Regions from separate parts of the Pseudarthrobacter kochi genome, predicted to be linked through region 1. Evidence: riboswitches for the same ligand, from Rfam matches in the RefSeq annotation. Region 1 holds a riboswitch; each other region holds the start of a gene.
What was found. A riboswitch is a leader RNA that binds a small molecule or an ion and turns the genes downstream of it on or off. The one in region 1 is predicted to bind S-adenosylmethionine.
Positions count from the first base shown of each region.

Region 2: it holds a riboswitch for S-adenosylmethionine, as region 1 does, so the genes downstream of both, ACZY0Y_RS12970 (aminotransferase class V-fold PLP-dependent enzyme) here and ACZY0Y_RS03145 (bifunctional o-acetylhomoserine/o-acetylserine sulfhydrylase) in region 1, are expected to answer to the same signal.
Region 3: it holds a riboswitch for S-adenosylmethionine, as region 1 does, so the genes downstream of both, ACZY0Y_RS12730 (DUF1737 domain-containing protein) here and ACZY0Y_RS03145 (bifunctional o-acetylhomoserine/o-acetylserine sulfhydrylase) in region 1, are expected to answer to the same signal.

Region 1 is NZ_JBVAYV010000003.1:202,363-207,596, reverse strand. It holds gene ACZY0Y_RS03150 (VOC family protein) at 127-765, opposite strand; SAM riboswitch class IV at 970-1,085, shown strand; gene ACZY0Y_RS03145 (bifunctional o-acetylhomoserine/o-acetylserine sulfhydrylase) at 1,150-2,466, shown strand; SAM riboswitch class IV at 2,604-2,719, shown strand; gene metX (homoserine O-acetyltransferase MetX) at 2,730-3,929, shown strand; gene ACZY0Y_RS03135 (MFS transporter) at 4,110-5,234, shown strand, end outside.
Region 2 is NZ_JBVAYV010000025.1:31,249-36,482, reverse strand. It holds gene aroA (3-phosphoshikimate 1-carboxyvinyltransferase) at 1-305, shown strand, start outside; gene rsgA (ribosome small subunit-dependent GTPase A) at 289-1,404, shown strand; gene hisN (histidinol-phosphatase) at 1,460-2,272, shown strand; SAM riboswitch class IV at 2,379-2,492, shown strand; gene ACZY0Y_RS12970 (aminotransferase class V-fold PLP-dependent enzyme) at 2,527-3,993, shown strand; gene ACZY0Y_RS12965 (class I SAM-dependent methyltransferase) at 4,127-4,885, shown strand; gene ACZY0Y_RS12960 (Nramp family divalent metal transporter) at 5,055-5,234, shown strand, end outside.
Region 3 is NZ_JBVAYV010000024.1:46,848-52,081, forward strand. It holds gene ACZY0Y_RS12715 (glutamate--cysteine ligase) at 1-1,117, shown strand, start outside; gene ACZY0Y_RS12720 (O-succinylhomoserine sulfhydrylase) at 1,138-2,346, opposite strand; gene ACZY0Y_RS12725 (rhodanese-like domain-containing protein) at 2,347-2,778, opposite strand; gene ACZY0Y_RS12730 (DUF1737 domain-containing protein) at 2,775-3,083, opposite strand; SAM riboswitch class IV at 3,099-3,213, opposite strand; gene ACZY0Y_RS12735 (ATP-grasp domain-containing protein) at 3,516-4,460, shown strand; gene ACZY0Y_RS12740 (aminodeoxychorismate lyase) at 4,491-5,234, opposite strand, start outside.

The sequences.
Region 1 (5,234 bases):
CTCTCCGAACCCTACAGCAGACCGCTAATGGACCCCGCGTTGGGTGTTAAAAGATTTCGGCCGCCATCGGTGGGTGACGTCATTGGCACCCGCTGATGGCGGCCGAAGTGTGGGGCGGTAAGGAACTCAGATGGTGACGGCTCCGGAAGCTGTCTCGAAGGTGACGGAGAGGATGCCGGGTGTCCCGCGGGGAGCGAGCCAGTTCACGGCCACGTCCTCCAGCGGCTTCTCCACCGGAACACCGAGCCATTCGGTGACGCGCTCCGCCGAGCCGACGATCGTGAGCGCGGACATCTTGACGTTGCTCTCGTAGGCCTTGGACGGGTGGAGTTCCGGATCGCCCTCCCACTTGAGCATGTAGGGGACCTGGGGATCGGCGATGAGTCCGAGGATGCCGATCTGCTTCCAGACCAGTTCGCGGCCGTCCGGGAACTTGCGGTTGCCGTTGACGGCAGCCCGTCCCAGCCGCTCCTCGAACGGGGCGAGGTCGTCAACTTCGACGCACCAGCCCATCCAGCCGCCGCCTGCTTCGGAGCGGGCACGGACGGCCTGGCCGAAGGGGGCCTTGTCGGAGGCCGGGTGGTTCAGGACCTCCACGACTTCAACGTATTTGTGTCCCGCGAGCGGGATAATCATGTTGCGGGTCCCGAATCGGGGGTGTACTCCGCCCTTCACGGCTTCCACGCCGAGGGCAGACGCAATTCGTTCGGTGGTGGCAGCGAGGCCATCTTGTTCACAGGCGTAAGAGACGTGATCCATGCGCATGCCCTCATCTTGGCACTTTGTGATGCGGCTCTCAGCTTAGGATCTCCTAACCGTGATGGGATGTCCTCCCGTGGGCTGTCCGGCCCGGCATTTCTCCGCGTCAACGCCGGGATCTGAAGGCCGTGGCCGGGTACGCCGGCCGGGCAACTTCATGTTCGTCACAAAGCTATCCACAGCCCGGAACCGCTTCCTAGACTGGGGTCAGGTCATGAGTGCCAGCGCACAGCCCCGGCTTGCTGGCCGGCAACCCTCGTTTCGCGGTGGGGTGCCCCGGGTGAAGACCTGGCCGTCCGGCACCCGCCGGAGGGCAAGCGCGGCGCCAGTGTTGACCCGGGCCCAGGGGCTCTGGTGCTTCCTGTGCCCGGTCCCCTAAGGAGTGTCCCGATGTCCAGTGCCTGGTCCTTCGAAACCCGTCAGATCCACGCCGGCCAGGAGCCGGACAGCGCCACCGGTGCCCGGTCGCTGCCGATCTACCAGACGACGTCGTTCGTCTTCCCCAGCGCCGAAAGCGCCGCCAACCGCTTCGCCCTGGCCGAACGGGCTCCCATCTACACCCGGATCGGCAACCCCACCCAGGACGCTGTGGAGCAGCGGGTGGCCAGCCTGGAAGGCGGACTGGCGGCGCTGCTGCTGAGCTCCGGACAGGCCGCGGAGACCTTAGCGATCCTGAACGTCGCGGAGGCTGGCGACCATGTGGTGGCCAGCCCCAGCCTGTACGGCGGCACCTACAACCTGCTGGCGCACACGCTGAAGAAGTTCGGCATCTCCGTGACCTTCGTGCCGGACCCGGACAACCTGGCGCAGTGGCGGGATGCCGTTCAGCCCAATACCAAACTGTTCTTTGGCGAAGTCGTCTCCAACCCCCGCCAGGACGTGCTGGACATCGAGGGCATCTCGCAGGTGGCCCACGAGGCAGGCGTGCCGCTGATCGTGGACAACACCCTCTCCACACCGTTCCTCATCCGCCCGATCGAGTGGGGCGCAGACATCGTGGTGCACTCCGCGACCAAGTACCTCGGCGGACATGGCACGGCCATCGCCGGCGTGATCGTGGATTCCGGCAACTTCGACTTCGGCAAGGACCCGGAGCGCTTCCCCGGCTTCAACACACCGGACCCCACGTACAACGGACTGGTCTACGCCCGGGACCTGGGTGCGGACGGTGCCCTCGGCGCCAACCTGTCCTACATCCTCAAGGCGCGGGTCCAGCTGCTGCGCGACCTCGGTTCGGCGGTGTCCCCGTTCAACGCCTTCCTCATCGCCCAGGGCATCGAGACCCTGAGCCTGCGCATGGAGCGGCACGTCGCCAACGCCGTCAAGGTGGCCGAATGGCTCGAGGCCAGGGACGACGTCGAATCCGTCGCCTACGCCGGGCTGCCCTCCAGCCCCTGGTACGAGCGCGGCCGCAAGTACGGTCCGAAGGGGACCGGCGCCGTCGTTTCCTTCAACCTCGCCGGGGGAGCGGAGGCCGGCAAACGCTTTGTGGACGCCCTCGAACTGCACTCACACGTGGCCAACATCGGGGACGTGCGCTCGCTGGTCATCCACCCGGCGTCGACCACCCACAGCCAGCTCTCGCCGGAACAGCAGACGGTTGCCGGCGTGAACCCCGGCCTCGTGCGGCTCTCCGTGGGCCTGGAGCACATCGACGACATCCTCGCCGACCTGGACGCCGGATTCCGCGCAGCCAAGACCGCCTGATCACCGCCAGGGCCCGGGCGTCCCTGCCGTGTGGCGCGGGCGCCGGGGCTCCGGGTTCTCGCAGGTGACGACGCCGGGAGTCATACGGGCGTCACAATCTTCGCCACCGGGCCGCCGCATTTCGTAGACTCAGTGGAGGTCATGAGTGCCAGCGACAGCCCCGGCTTGCTGGCCGGCAACCCTCCTTTTGCGGCGGGGTGCCCCGGGTGAAGACTTGGCCCGCCGGTCAGCTGACGGCGGGCAAGCGCGAAGTGAGGTCCCACATGAGCATTGCCGCCACCCGCCAGGGTGCACCTGTAAGCAAGGCCCCCCAATCCCCGGTCCCGGGTCGCAGTGTCCCTGACACGTCTGTTGCTGGCGCGCCCGTTGCTGACGCAGTCCTCGACGGAACGGTCCAGTACCTCCGGATCGGGGATCTGGAGCTCGAATCCGGCGCCCGGCTGCCGGACGTCACCCTCGGCTACGAGACGTGGGGGACCCTGAACCCGGAACGCTCCAATGCCGTGCTGATCGAGCACGCGCTGACGGGTGACACCCACGTCACGCGGGGCGCCAGCGAGGAACCGGGCTGGTGGGAGCAGCTCGCCGGCCCCGGCGCCCCCGTGGACACGGACAAGTACTTCGTTGTCTCCATCAACATCCTCGGCGGCTGCTACGGCTCCACCGGGCCCTCGTCGGCGGCGCCCGACGGGAAGCCGTGGGGCTCGCGGTTCCCGCTCGTGACGCTGCGGGACACCACCGAGGCCGAGGCCAGGCTGGCGGACGCCCTGGGCATCCGGAGCTGGTACGCCGTGCTGGGCGGCTCCCTGGGTGGGGCGCGTGCCCTGGAGTGGGCCGTCAGTCACCCGGAACGGGTCCAGCGCTGCGGCGTCATTTCGGTCGGGGCCAGCAGCACCGCAGAACAGATTGCCTTCGCCCAGGCGCAGACGCTCGCCATCCGGCAGGACCCCAACTTCAACGGCGGGGACTACTACGGCGGGCCCGAACCGGAAGCGGGCCTGGCGCTGGCCCGGCGGATCGCGCACATCACCTACCGCTCGGCCGCGGAGCTGGATGGACGCTTCGGCCGGAACGCCCAGGACGCGGAGGCTCCGCTGGAAGCCGGATCCCTCGCCGGGCGGGGGCGCTACCAGGTGGAGAGCTACCTCGACCACCAGGGCAACAAACTGGTCCGCCGCTTCGATGCGAACAGCTACATTGCCATCACCGAGGCACTCATGAGCCATGACATCAGCCGGGGCCGCGGCGCCCTCACGGAAGCACTGGCACCCGCCACCGCGGAGTTCCTGGTGGCGGCCGTCGACTCGGACCGGCTGTACTTCCCGGCCCAGTCCCAGGCGCTCGCCGACGCCCTGCCGGGCGACGTTACCGTGCACACCATCGAGGCACCGATCGGACACGACGGCTTCCTCACTGAGATCGGCCAGCTCAACGACCAGCTCCGACAGTACTTCTTCGGCTAGTCCTTCGACTAAAAACCGCGTCCGGTGTGCATTTTTGCAGATGCGCTCTGCACTAATGGCCGTTGAGGCCCGGGCCGGAAGCGACCATACTCGTGGGGAATGGCGCCGCGTGTCTCACATCACAAGCGCCCTCCTCCCAATGGTCCACGAGGCGTCGACGACGACGCCAAAGGAGTCGAAATGAGCACGGAAAACGCGGCCGCAAGGCGCGCAGAAGAGACCGACGTCAAGACGTCCGGCCTCAAAAAAGTAGTAACGGCCTCCATGGCCGGAACCGTCGTCGAGTGGTACGAGTTCTTCCTCTACGCCTCCGCGGCCACCCTTGTCTTCGGCAAGACGTTCTTCCCCAACTCCGGCACGGAACTGGACGGCATCATTGCAGCCTTCCTCACCTACGCTGTCGGCTTCGTCGCCCGCCCCATCGGCGGCATCGTCTTCGGACACTTCGGCGACAAGTTCGGCCGCAAGCAGCTCCTCCAGCTCAGCATCATCCTGGTCGGCGTCTCCACCTTCCTGATGGGCTGCCTGCCGACCTTCCAGCAGATCGGCTACTGGGCTCCGGCCCTCCTCGTGTTCCTGCGCTTCGCCCAGGGCTTCGCCGTCGGCGGTGAATGGGGCGGCGCTGTCCTCCTCGTGGCCGAGCACAGCCCGAGCAAGTCCCGCGGTTTCTGGTCTGCGTGGCCGCAGTCGGCCGTCCCGCTGGGCAACCTGCTGGCCACGGCCGTGCTGTTCACCTTGTCCTCTGTGCTGTCCTCCGCCGACTTCCTCAGCTGGGGCTGGCGCGTGGCCTTCTGGCTCTCCGCTGTGATCGTGCTGGTGGGCTACTACATCCGGACCAAGGTCACGGACGCCCCCATCTTCCTGGAGGCCCAGAAGGAAGTCACCGTCGAGAAGAAGGGCTACGGCGTCGGCGAAGTGTTCCGCCGCTACCCGCGTGGCGTCTTCACCGCGATGGGCCTGCGCTTCGCGGAGAACATCCTCTACTACCTCGTGGTCACGTTCTCCATCACGTACCTGAAGGTCATCGTGCAGACGGACACCGCCCGCATCCTCCTCCTGCTGCTGGTGGCGCACGCAATCCACTTCGCCGTGATCCCCATGGTCGGCAAGCTCTCCGACAACCTCGGCCGCAAGCCGGTCTACATGGCCGGTGCTGTCCTTGGCGGCACCTGGGGCTTCTTCGCCTTCCCGATGATGGACACCAAGAACGACCTCGTCATCCTCGCGGCGATCACCATCGGTCTGCTGTTCCACTCGCTTATGTACGCCGGCCAGCCGGCCATCATGGCCGAGATGTTCCCGACC
Region 2 (5,234 bases), on a different contig from region 1:
GGCACGAAACGGACCGGCTGGCCGCCCTCGTGGCCGAGATCAACGGCCTGGGCGGCGACGCCGAGGAGACGGCCGACGGCCTCATCATCCGGCCCGCACCGCTGCACGGCGGCGTCGTCCACAGCTACGCGGACCACCGCATGGCCACAGCCGGCGCCATCCTGGGCCTGGCTGTCCCCGGCATCGAGGTCGAGGACATTGCGACCACTGCCAAGACCATGCCCGACTTCCCGCAGCTCTGGGAAGCCATGCTGGCGCAGCGAACCCCCGCAGACAAGGACGCCTCCGGTGGCACGCAGCACTGACTCCTGGGACGAATCCGACGTCCGGATCCGCCCCAACAAGAAAGGCACCCGGCCCCGCACCAAGGACCGGCCCGCCTACGAGGACGCCGTCACCGGGCGGATCATCACCGTTGACCGCGGACGCTACACCGCCGTCGTCGCCGAGGGTACCCCCGGGGAACGCAAGATCATCGCCGCCCGCGCCCGGGAACTGCGCCGGAACCCGGTCGTCGCCGGCGACTTCGTCTCCCTTGTCGGGGACGTCAGCGGCGAACCGGACACCCTCGCACGGCTGGTCAGGATCCAGGACCGCAAGACACTGCTGCGGCGCAGCGCCGACGACACCGACCCGATCGAGCGCGCCGTCGTCGCCAATGCCGATACGCTGGTGATCGTGGTGGCGGCCGCGAATCCTGAGCCCCGGACCGGGTTCATCGACCGCGCCCTCGTGGCCGCGTACGACGCCGACATCGAGCCGCTGCTGCTCGTCACCAAGGCCGACGTCAAGGATCCCGCGGAACTCCTTGCCAACTACCAGCACCTTGACTTCCCGGTCATCATCTCCAAAACGGCGGACTCCGCGGCGTCCGGCATCGATGCCCGCTCGGACGACGGGCTTTCGGCCCGGCTGGACAAGGACGCCGTCTCCCAGCTTCGCGCCCATCTCGACGGGAAGGTCACCGTCATGCTGGGCCACTCCGGCGTCGGCAAGTCCACCATGGTCAACGCCCTCACCGGCGCCGAGCGCGCCACCGGCGGCGTCAACGCCGTGACCGGGCGCGGCCGCCACACCTCCTCCTCCGCGCTGGCCCTCAAGGTCAACGATGCACCGGCAGGCAGCTGGATCATCGACACCCCGGGCATCCGCTCCTTCGGCCTGGCCCATGTGGACCCGGACCGGATCCTGCGGTCCTTCCCCGATCTTGAGCCCGGCACCGACGACTGCGAGCGGGGCTGCAAGCACGATTCCAGCGCCGTCAACTGCGGCGTGGACGCCTGGGTGGCCGCCGGCCATGCGGGCGAATCCGGCCCGGCCCGGCTCGCCTCACTCCGCCGCCTGCTCGGAACAGATCCCCGCATGGAAGCCCAGGACGTCAAGGAACTGGGCACCGTCTCCTAGCGGGCTGCGGCGCAGCCTACCGCGCCCCCGCCCGCTTTGGCGGTAGTTTGGAACCATGAGTCAACCCGCTTCGAGCTACAACGATGACCTGCGCCTTGCCCATGTACTGGCAGATTCCGTAGATTCCCAGACCATGAGCCGCTTCAAGGCGCTCGATCTTCGGATTGAGACGAAGCCGGACCTGACACCGGTGACCGACGCCGACAAGTCGGCCGAGGAAGCCATCCGCGGCCAGCTGTCCCGGTCCCGGCCGCGCGACGCCGTGCTCGGCGAGGAGTTCGGCAGCTCCGGCCACGGCTCCCGCCGCTGGATCATCGACCCGATTGACGGGACCAAGAACTTCGTCCGCGGCGTCCCCGTCTGGGCCACGCTGATCGCCCTTGTTGACGAGGGCGAGCCGGTCGTCGGCGTCGTGAGCGCCCCGGCACTGGGCAAACGCTGGTGGGCCGCCAAGGGCGCCGGTGCGTACATGGGCCGGTCGCTGGCGGCCGCCACCCGGCTGAAAGTCTCCAACGTCTCCAAACTCTCGGACGCCTCGCTGTCCTACTCCAGCCTGGGCGGCTGGAAGCAGCGCGGCAACCTCGATGAGTTCCTCGGCCTCACCGAGGAAGTCTGGCGCACCCGCGCCTACGGCGACTTCTGGTCCTACTGCCTTGTGGCCGAAGGCGCCGTCGACATCGCCTGCGAGCCCGAACTGAACCTCTACGACATGGCCGCGCTGGTCCCGATCGTCACGGAGGCGGGCGGACGCTTCACCTCCCTCGAAGGAGCAGACGGCCCGTTCGGCGGCAACGCCCTCGCCACCAACTCCATCCTGCACTCGGAGGTCCTCAAACGCCTCAACCCGGGGCTCGACGACCTCCTGTAGGGAATTCCGGCGTCGTCCTGCAGGTCCGGACGCGTCCCGTAACAAAACACTTCACATTCCTGCCCTGCCTTTTCCGCGGCAGCAGGCATGGCCTACGCTCGAAACAGGTCACGAGTGCCAGCGCGAAACCCCGGTTTGCTGGCCGGCAACCCTCCATTCGCGGTGGGGTGCCCCGGGTGACGACCTGGCCGGTCCGGAACGGACCCGGCAAGCGCGGATCCCCGGTACGTGGGGTCCTTTTCGAGCGAGGTCCCATGACGACTGCCACGATTCCTGCCACCCCCGAACTCCAGTCCGGCGCCGGCCGGACCCGTCCCGAGGCGCGGTTCGCCGCCGCCCGCCGGCCGCTGTCCGCGGTGACCGGAGCGGAGATCCAGGCTCCCCTCATCCAGGGCGGGCACGTCCGCTACGCCAATCTGGATTATGGCGCCTCGGCCCCTGCCCTGTCCGTGGTCTCGGCCTACCTCAACGAGATCCTGCCGTACTACGCCAGCGTCCACCGCGGTGCCGGCTACGCCTCCCAGATCAGCACATCGGTCTACGAGAATGCCCGGACCATTGTCCGCGACTTCGTCGGCGGCCGGCCGGACGATTCGGTGATCTTCACCCGGAACACCACCGACTCCCTTAACCTGCTGGCAGGCTGCCTGCCCGCCGTCGACGGCGTGCACACCGGCGAGGTGCTCTACCTCGACATCGAGCACCACGCCAACCTGCTGCCGTGGCAGCGGGTGCCCCACCGCAGCGTCATCGCCGCGCCGACCCTCGCCGCCACCCTGGAACTGCTCCGCGGGGAACTCGCCCACGGCGGCGTCAGCCTCCTCGCCGTCACCGGCGCCTCCAACGTCACCGGCGAGATCCTGCCGATCCGGGCCCTCGCCGCCCTCGCGCACGACTACGGCGCCCGGATCGTCGTCGACGCCGCCCAGCTGGCGCCGCACCGGCGGATCGACATCGCCGCCGACGACGTCGACTACCTCGCCTTCTCCGGGCACAAGCTTTACGCGCCGTTCGGCGCCGGGGTGCTGATCGGCCGTCCCGACTGGCTCGACGCCGGCACCCCGCACCTGGCCGGCGGCGGAGCCGTGCAGGACGCCCGGATCGACGCTGTCAGCTGGACCACCGGTCCGGCCCGGCATGAAGGCGGCTCCCCCAACGTCCTCGGCGCCGCCACCCTCGCCCGGGCCACCCAGGTCATCGCCGATCTGGATGTGGAGCAGTGGCACGCGCACGAAAACGCCATCCGGTCATTCCTCGTCGAGGGCCTCGCCGGGATCGACGGCGTAAGCGTCCACCAGATCTTCCCGGACAGTGCTTCCTTCGATGCGTCCTTCGACGCAGGATCCGGAGCCGTCGCAGGCACCGGCACGATCGGCGTCGTCAACTTCTCGGTGGAAGGCTACGACGCGGGCCTGGTGGCGGCGTACCTGTCGGCCGAACACGGCATCGGGCTGCGCGACGGCCGCTTCTGCGCGCACCCCCTGCTCCGGCGGCTCGGCATGCCCTCGGGTTCGCTGCGGGCAAGCTTCGGCCTGGGATCCCGGCTGGAGGACGCCGAGCGGCTGCTGGCAGCACTCCAGGAGCTGCGCCGGAACGGCCTCGGCTGGGACTACGTCGTCGACGCCGGCCGCTGGGTGCCCGCCAACGACACCCGCAGCTACCCGCACTGGGCCCCCAACACGCCCGGAACCGCCGGCGCGGCCCCCTGCACCCGGGACTGACTGACAGCGCGGATCCGCCAGCCCTGTGAAAACACGGCCCTGCCGCGTGCGGTAAATTCGATGGGTATCCATCCGGACCTGCCGAAGGAGATCGCACGTGGCAAGCGGCGGACCCAAGCTGCACGGGGGCCCCTTGTTGGGAGGCGGCCCCAAGCTGGATCAGGAGCGGCGCCAGGAGCTGGGCCAGAGCTTCCAGGACGGCGGGGAGCACTACGACCGCGTCCGCCCCGGGTACCCCGGGGATTCGGCCGACTGGCTGATCCCGGCCGGTGCCCGGGACGCCGCGGACCTCGGCGCCGGCACCGGGAAGTTCACTGCCCTGCTGGCCGGGCGCGGCCTGCACACGGTGGCGGTGGACCCGTCCGCCGACATGCTCGGGCAGCTGCGCCGGACGCTTCCGGGCGTCACCGCCGTCGTGGGTACTGCCGAGCAGACGGGGCTTCCCGGCGAAGCGTTCGACGTCGTGACCGTCGCCCAGGCCTGGCACTGGTGCGATCCGCTGCCGGCCAGCACGGAGATCGCCAGGATCCTCCGCCCGCACGGGATGCTGGGGCTGATCTGGAACCAGCTGGACACGTCCGTTCCCTGGGTGCACCGGCTCTCGCGCATTATGCATGCCGGGGATGTGCACAAACCGCACTTCACACCGCCGCTGGGCCCGGAATTCACGGGGCTGGAGAGCCACCTCACGCGCTGGGAAGATCCGGTGCGCACCGCGGACATCATGGAGCTGACGAAGTCCCGCAGCTACTATCTGGCGGCCAGCGAGACGACCCGCGCCAAGGTGCTGGGCAACCTCGACTGGTATCTGCACGAGCATCTGGGCCACCGCCCGGAAGACGTCATCGCGCTCCCCTACCTGACCCAGAGCTGGCGGGCCGTCCGGGCCTGAACCCGACGGGCGGCACTGCACGACCTCCGGGATTGCCCCGGACAGGCGCGCTGGCTTATGGTTTCGGTATGCCTAATAATTATTTGTAGGCACTCGCAAACTCCGGTGCCGGTGCGAACCGCCGCTACCGGCCGCGTCGCCGTCGACGCACCTACCAGGGGAGCCCACCGTGCTGGAAGTGACAGGACCCGAATCTGCGGCGCCGGCGGCGCCCCGCCGGCCGAAACCGGGCCGCCGCGCCATCATCGGCCTGCTGGGCCCGGCCTTCGTCGCCGCGATCGCCTACGTGGACCCCGGCAACGTTGCGGCCAACCTCACGGCCGGCGCCCAGTACGGCTACCTCCTGGTC
Region 3 (5,234 bases), on a different contig from region 1:
CGCCATGCTGCCCCGTCTCGTCCCGCCGATCCCGGACGCACGGGGCGCCCTGCCCGACCCGGCGCAGCCGCCGGCCCACGAGGACCCCGACTTCAGCTACGAGCTCAAGCTCGAACAAATCGAAACCCATACGCGGCCGTGCCTGGAGTACCCGGAGCTGCTCCGGCAGCTCAGGCATGGCCGGGCCCGCGCGGACCAGGCCGCCCGGGAGCACGGCGGCCGGGTCGCGGCCCTCGCCACGTCGCCGCACGGCTCCGCCACCCACCTGACGCCGAAGCAGCGCTACATGGCCATGCAGCAGCGCTTCGGGCTCACGGTCCGGAACCAGCTGACCTGCGGCCTCCACGTCCACACCTTTGTGGAGTCCCCGGAGGAGGGCGTGGCGGTGATGGACCGGATCCGGGACAAGCTCGCCGTGCTGATCGCCCTCAGCGCGAACTCCCCTTATTGGAACGGTGCGGAGACAGGGTTCGAAAGCTACCGCACGCAGGCGTGGAACCGCTGGCCGGGGTCCGGGCCCACGATGATCTTCGGCAGCCTGCCGGTCTACCGCCGGGTTGTGGTCCGGCTGGTGGAAACCGGCGTCCTGATGGACGAGGGCATGGTCTACTTCGACTCGCGGCTGTGCCGGCATCATCCCACCGTGGAGGTCCGGGTCGCCGATGTCTGCCTGCGCGCTGAGGACGCGGCGCTGATCGCTGTCCTGGTGCGGGCGCTTGTCGAGTCGGCGTCCCGGGAATGGAACGACGGCGTCGATCCCGCCCCGGTGCCGACGCTGCTGCTGCGGATGGCCGCGTGGCAGGCGAGCAACTGCGGACTGCGCGGGCAGCTGCTGGACTTCGGAACCTTCACCCCTGCCCCGGCCGCGGACGTGGTCCAGGCCCTGGTGGACTTCGTGGCGCCGGTGCTGGAGGAGCAGGGCGAGCTTGGCCTGGTGCGCCAGGGCATCGGCCGGATCCTGGCCGAGGGCACCGGTTCCCTGCTGCAGCGGGAGCCGTTCCACGCAGGCGGGCTGGCCGCCGTCGTCGAACGGGCCGTCGAGGTGACCATGCAGGGAGCGGACGGCGGGGAACCGGCCGCTGAGGGATCGACCCTTGGCCGGGTCCGCCGGGGCTAAGCCGAGCGAACGGAACGGCGCTAGACCTGTTTGAGCGCCTGGCCAAGGTCGCGGACGAGGTCCTCGACGTCCTCGAGGCCCACGGAGAGGCGCACCACGCCGTCGCTGAGCCCGATCGCCGCCCGGCCCTCCGGCCCCATGGCGCGGTGCGTTGTGGTGGCGGGATGGGTGATGAGGGACTTCGAATCGCCCAGGTTATTGGAGATGTCGATGATCCGGAGCCCGTCCAGGAGCGCAAACGCGGCCTCCTTCGCCGAACGCCCGGCGGACGGCGAGAGCTCGAAGGTCAGCACGGTGCCGCCGGCCTTCATCTGCCGGGCGGCCAGCTCGTACTGCGGATGGGACGGCAGCAGCGGGTACTTGACCCAGCCGACCGCGGGCTGCTCCTGGAGCCATTCGGCCAGCCGCAGCGCGGAGGAGGAGGAGTGGTTCACCCGCAGGGCCATCGTCTCCAGCCCCTTGGTCAGCACCCACGCGTTGAAGGCCGAGAGCGCCGGGCCGGTGTGGCGCATGAGCTGCTTGACCGGTCCCTCGATGAACTCCTTGGCGCCCAGGATCGCGCCGCCGAGCACCCTGCCCTGGCCGTCGATGTGCTTGGTCCCCGAATACACGACCACATCCGCGCCAAGCTCACCGCAGCGCTGCAGCAGGGGAGTGGCAAAGACGTTGTCGACGACGACGGTCGCGCCGGCGGCGTGCGCCAGTTCGCTCACGGCGGCGATGTCCACGATTTCCTGCATCGGGTTCGACGGCGATTCGAAGAAGACCGCCGTCGTCGGCTCCGAGAGCGCAGACCGCCACTGCTCCAGGTCCGGGCCGTCCACGAAAACCGTCTCGACACCCCAGCGGGGGAGGATCTCGTTGAGGATTACGAAGCACGAGCCGAACAGCGACCGGGCCGCGACGATGCGGTCGCCGGCGGCCAGCAGGGCGCCGAGCGCGGTGAAGACCGCGGACATGCCCGAAGCGGTGGCAAAGCAGGCCTCGGTGCCTTCGAGCAGCCGGAGCCGCTCCTGGAAGGTGGCCACCGAGGGGTTGCCGTAGCGGGAGTAAACGAAGCGTTCGTCCTCGCCGGTGAAGGCGCGCTCCGCGGCGGCGGCGGATTCGTAGACGAAGCCGGAGTTCAGGAAGATCGGCTCGGTCGTTTCCTGGAAGCCGGTGCGGTCGAGGCCGCCGCGGACAGCCTGGGTGTCGGCGCTCCAGCCGGCGGCGTCAGGGTTGAAGGTCACTTAGTGCTTTCCAAGGTTGGTGGGCAGGCCGCGGTTCTTCCAGCCGTTCACGGTGCGTTCGCCGTGGCGGTCCGGTTCGCCTTCGAAGCCCTCGAGGACGTTGTAGGAGGTGAAGCCGGCCTCCGTTGCCGCGAGTGCCGCGGCGACGGACCGGGCGCCCGAACGGCACAGGAAGACCAGTTCGGTTCCTCGGCCTTCCGGGGCCTGTTGTTTCAGCTGCAGGTTTAGCTGTTCGATGAACTGCGAATTGGGGATCCCGCCGGCCAGATTCCACTGGATGAAGAGCGGATCGTTCCGTCGTTCGCCCGCGGCCGCGGGGTCGGGGATGCCGATGTGGGCCCATTCGCCCTCGGTGCGGACGTCCACGAGGATGGCGCCGTCCTCGAGCTTGGCCCAGGCCTCCTGCGGGCTGAGGTCTCCGGCGTAGCTCACGCGTGGCCCTCGCCGTCGAACTCGAGATCGTCCACGGCGTTGGCGACTGCGGCATCGGCGCTGGCGATAGCTGCCGGCAGCACCACGGCCTGGGCCACGATGACGCTGCCGCCGTTGAAGGTGGCGGCGGGGCTGCCGTGCAGCACGTAGCCCTCGGCGAGGGCGGCCGAGACGCGCTCGCAGAATGCACGGTCGTCGGGGCCGGTGAACAGGCGGTACGCCAGTTTCTCCTCGGCGGTACCGGGGACTGCGGGGGATGGGGCTGGTGCTGTAGTGGGGACAGCGGGGGCGGACGCGTCAGGCACGACGGATCTCCTTCTCTTTCACGCTTGCAGCTCGAATGGTCGATATGCCGAGTATTCACCTGAGGCACCCCGCCGCGAAAGGGAGGGTTGCCGACCGGCCAGTCAGGGCTTGGCACCGGTTCTCATTACTCACCCAAAAACGTAGCACCTGCGACGCCGGCCCGCGTCGCCGCCATCGTCATGTTTTGTAACGGCGGACCGGGTACCGGCCGCCAGACCTGAGTACCCCGTGCCCGGGCGGCCCTCTCCGGCCTCCGCAATTACGAGTACCCGCTACTCGGGCCTTCCGAGAGACCCCTCGCCTTTACTAAAGGGGCACGTCCAAGAGTGCCCAGAAGGTCTCATGCATCACGAACTCGCCGGGGGGCAATTCCACATGATGTCGATCCACGTTCCGCGCCCGTCCATCATTGGTCGATCCCTGGGGCGGGCATGAAGCCCCGGGTCCTGCTCACCGGCGCCGGCGGTTCCGCGGGCCGGGCCCTCGCAGCCCAGCTCAAATCGCGCGGCATCCCCGTCCTGGGCACTGATATCCGTGAGCTTCCGCCCAAGGCCGGCATCACCGTGGTGCCGGTACCGCCGGCAAGCGACCCGGAGATGGTCTCGGCGCTCCGCCGCCTCGTCACCCGGGAGGGAATCAACGTGGTCATCCCAACCGTGAGCTCGGAACTTCCGCTTCTTGCGGCGTACCGGGCCGCATTCGGCGCCGACGTACGCGTCATCATCGGCGATCCCGGGCCGGTGTCCGTCGCCCATGACAAGCTCTTCACCGCCTGGCAGCTGCAGTCCTCAGGGATACCCGTTCCCCGCTTCGGCGTTCCCAGTGACTTCGCCGACGCGGACGCCGCGATGGCGGCGCTGGGAGGCCCCGTCGTCGTCCGGCCCCGACTCTCCTGCGGGGCGCACGCCGCCGTGGTCATCGACGGAAGCGGGGACGTGGACTGGCACCGGCTGCCGGACGGCCAGATGGTCCAGGAGTTCATCCCCGGTCCGGGGTACCGACCCATGGTCTTCGGTACCCCGGCGCACAACGGAAGCGCGCCGTTCGTCGTCGTCGTGGAAAAGATCGAACTGGACCGCGGCGCGGTTGGCAAGGCAGTGGCGACCCGGCGTGTGGAGGTGGACAAAGACATGGACGTGGGCAACGTGGCCATGGCGGCCGTGCGCTCGCTGGGTCTGACAGGGCCGGTCGACGTCGATGTCCGCCGCCGCGCGGACGGGACCCCGGTCGTCCTCGACATGAACGCCCGTTTCGGCGCGAACAGCTGGCGTGCCCCGGAACTGCTCGACGCGGTGCTGGCGTCCTTCGCGCTGCCGTCCTTCAACCCGGCGTCCTTCAGGGGTGCCGCCCGCGCGTACGCCGGTGCCCTGGTCTGACCCCGCGTTGCCTGTCTGTTGCGGCGGAGCCTACTCGATGGTGGCGTAGAGCGCGTTAAGCTCCGCGGTGAGCTGCCGGCGCAGCTCCGGCGTGCCGATTTCCTTGCCGTCGATGTGGTTGACGGGCGCCAGCAGCCGGATGCTGGAGATCAGCCACACGGCGTCGGCGTCGTACAGGTCGCGGGGCTCCAGCGGGCCGTAGCCCAGCTCCCAGCCGGCCGCCTTCGCCGCCGTGAAAAGGGCCCCCTGTGAGGTGCCCGGCAGGATCCCGCTGTCGAGCTGGGGCGTGATGAGCCGCCGGACGGTGCGGACCCCGCCGGCCCCGTCGTCGGCGGTTTCCAGGTGCGCGAGCAGGACGGTCGACGTCGGACCTTCCAGGACCCGGCCGTCCGCCGAGGTGAAGATGACGTCGTCCGCGCCCTGGGCGTGCGCGTAGCGGAGCGCGGCCATGTTGACGGCGTAGGAGAGTGTCTTGGCGCCCATGAGCAGCCACGGCGCCCGCTCCCCGACTTCGCTGTCGTAGCCGCGGTCCAGCAGGATGACGTCGACCCCGGTCTCGCGCTGGCGCCTCCCGGCGGGTCCGGGGGCGGAGGCCTGGACCCAGCAGGTGGGCCCGGCTGCACCTTCGACGCCGCGGGTCACCAGGAGCTTGACCACGAGCTCGTCGTCATCTGTGGTCCCGGCGCCGGGCACATGGTGGCGCCGGTATTCGCTGATTGCCGTCGCGATGGCCCGGCGCCAGGCGTCCTCGGCCGGGATGTCCAGGTCCAGGAG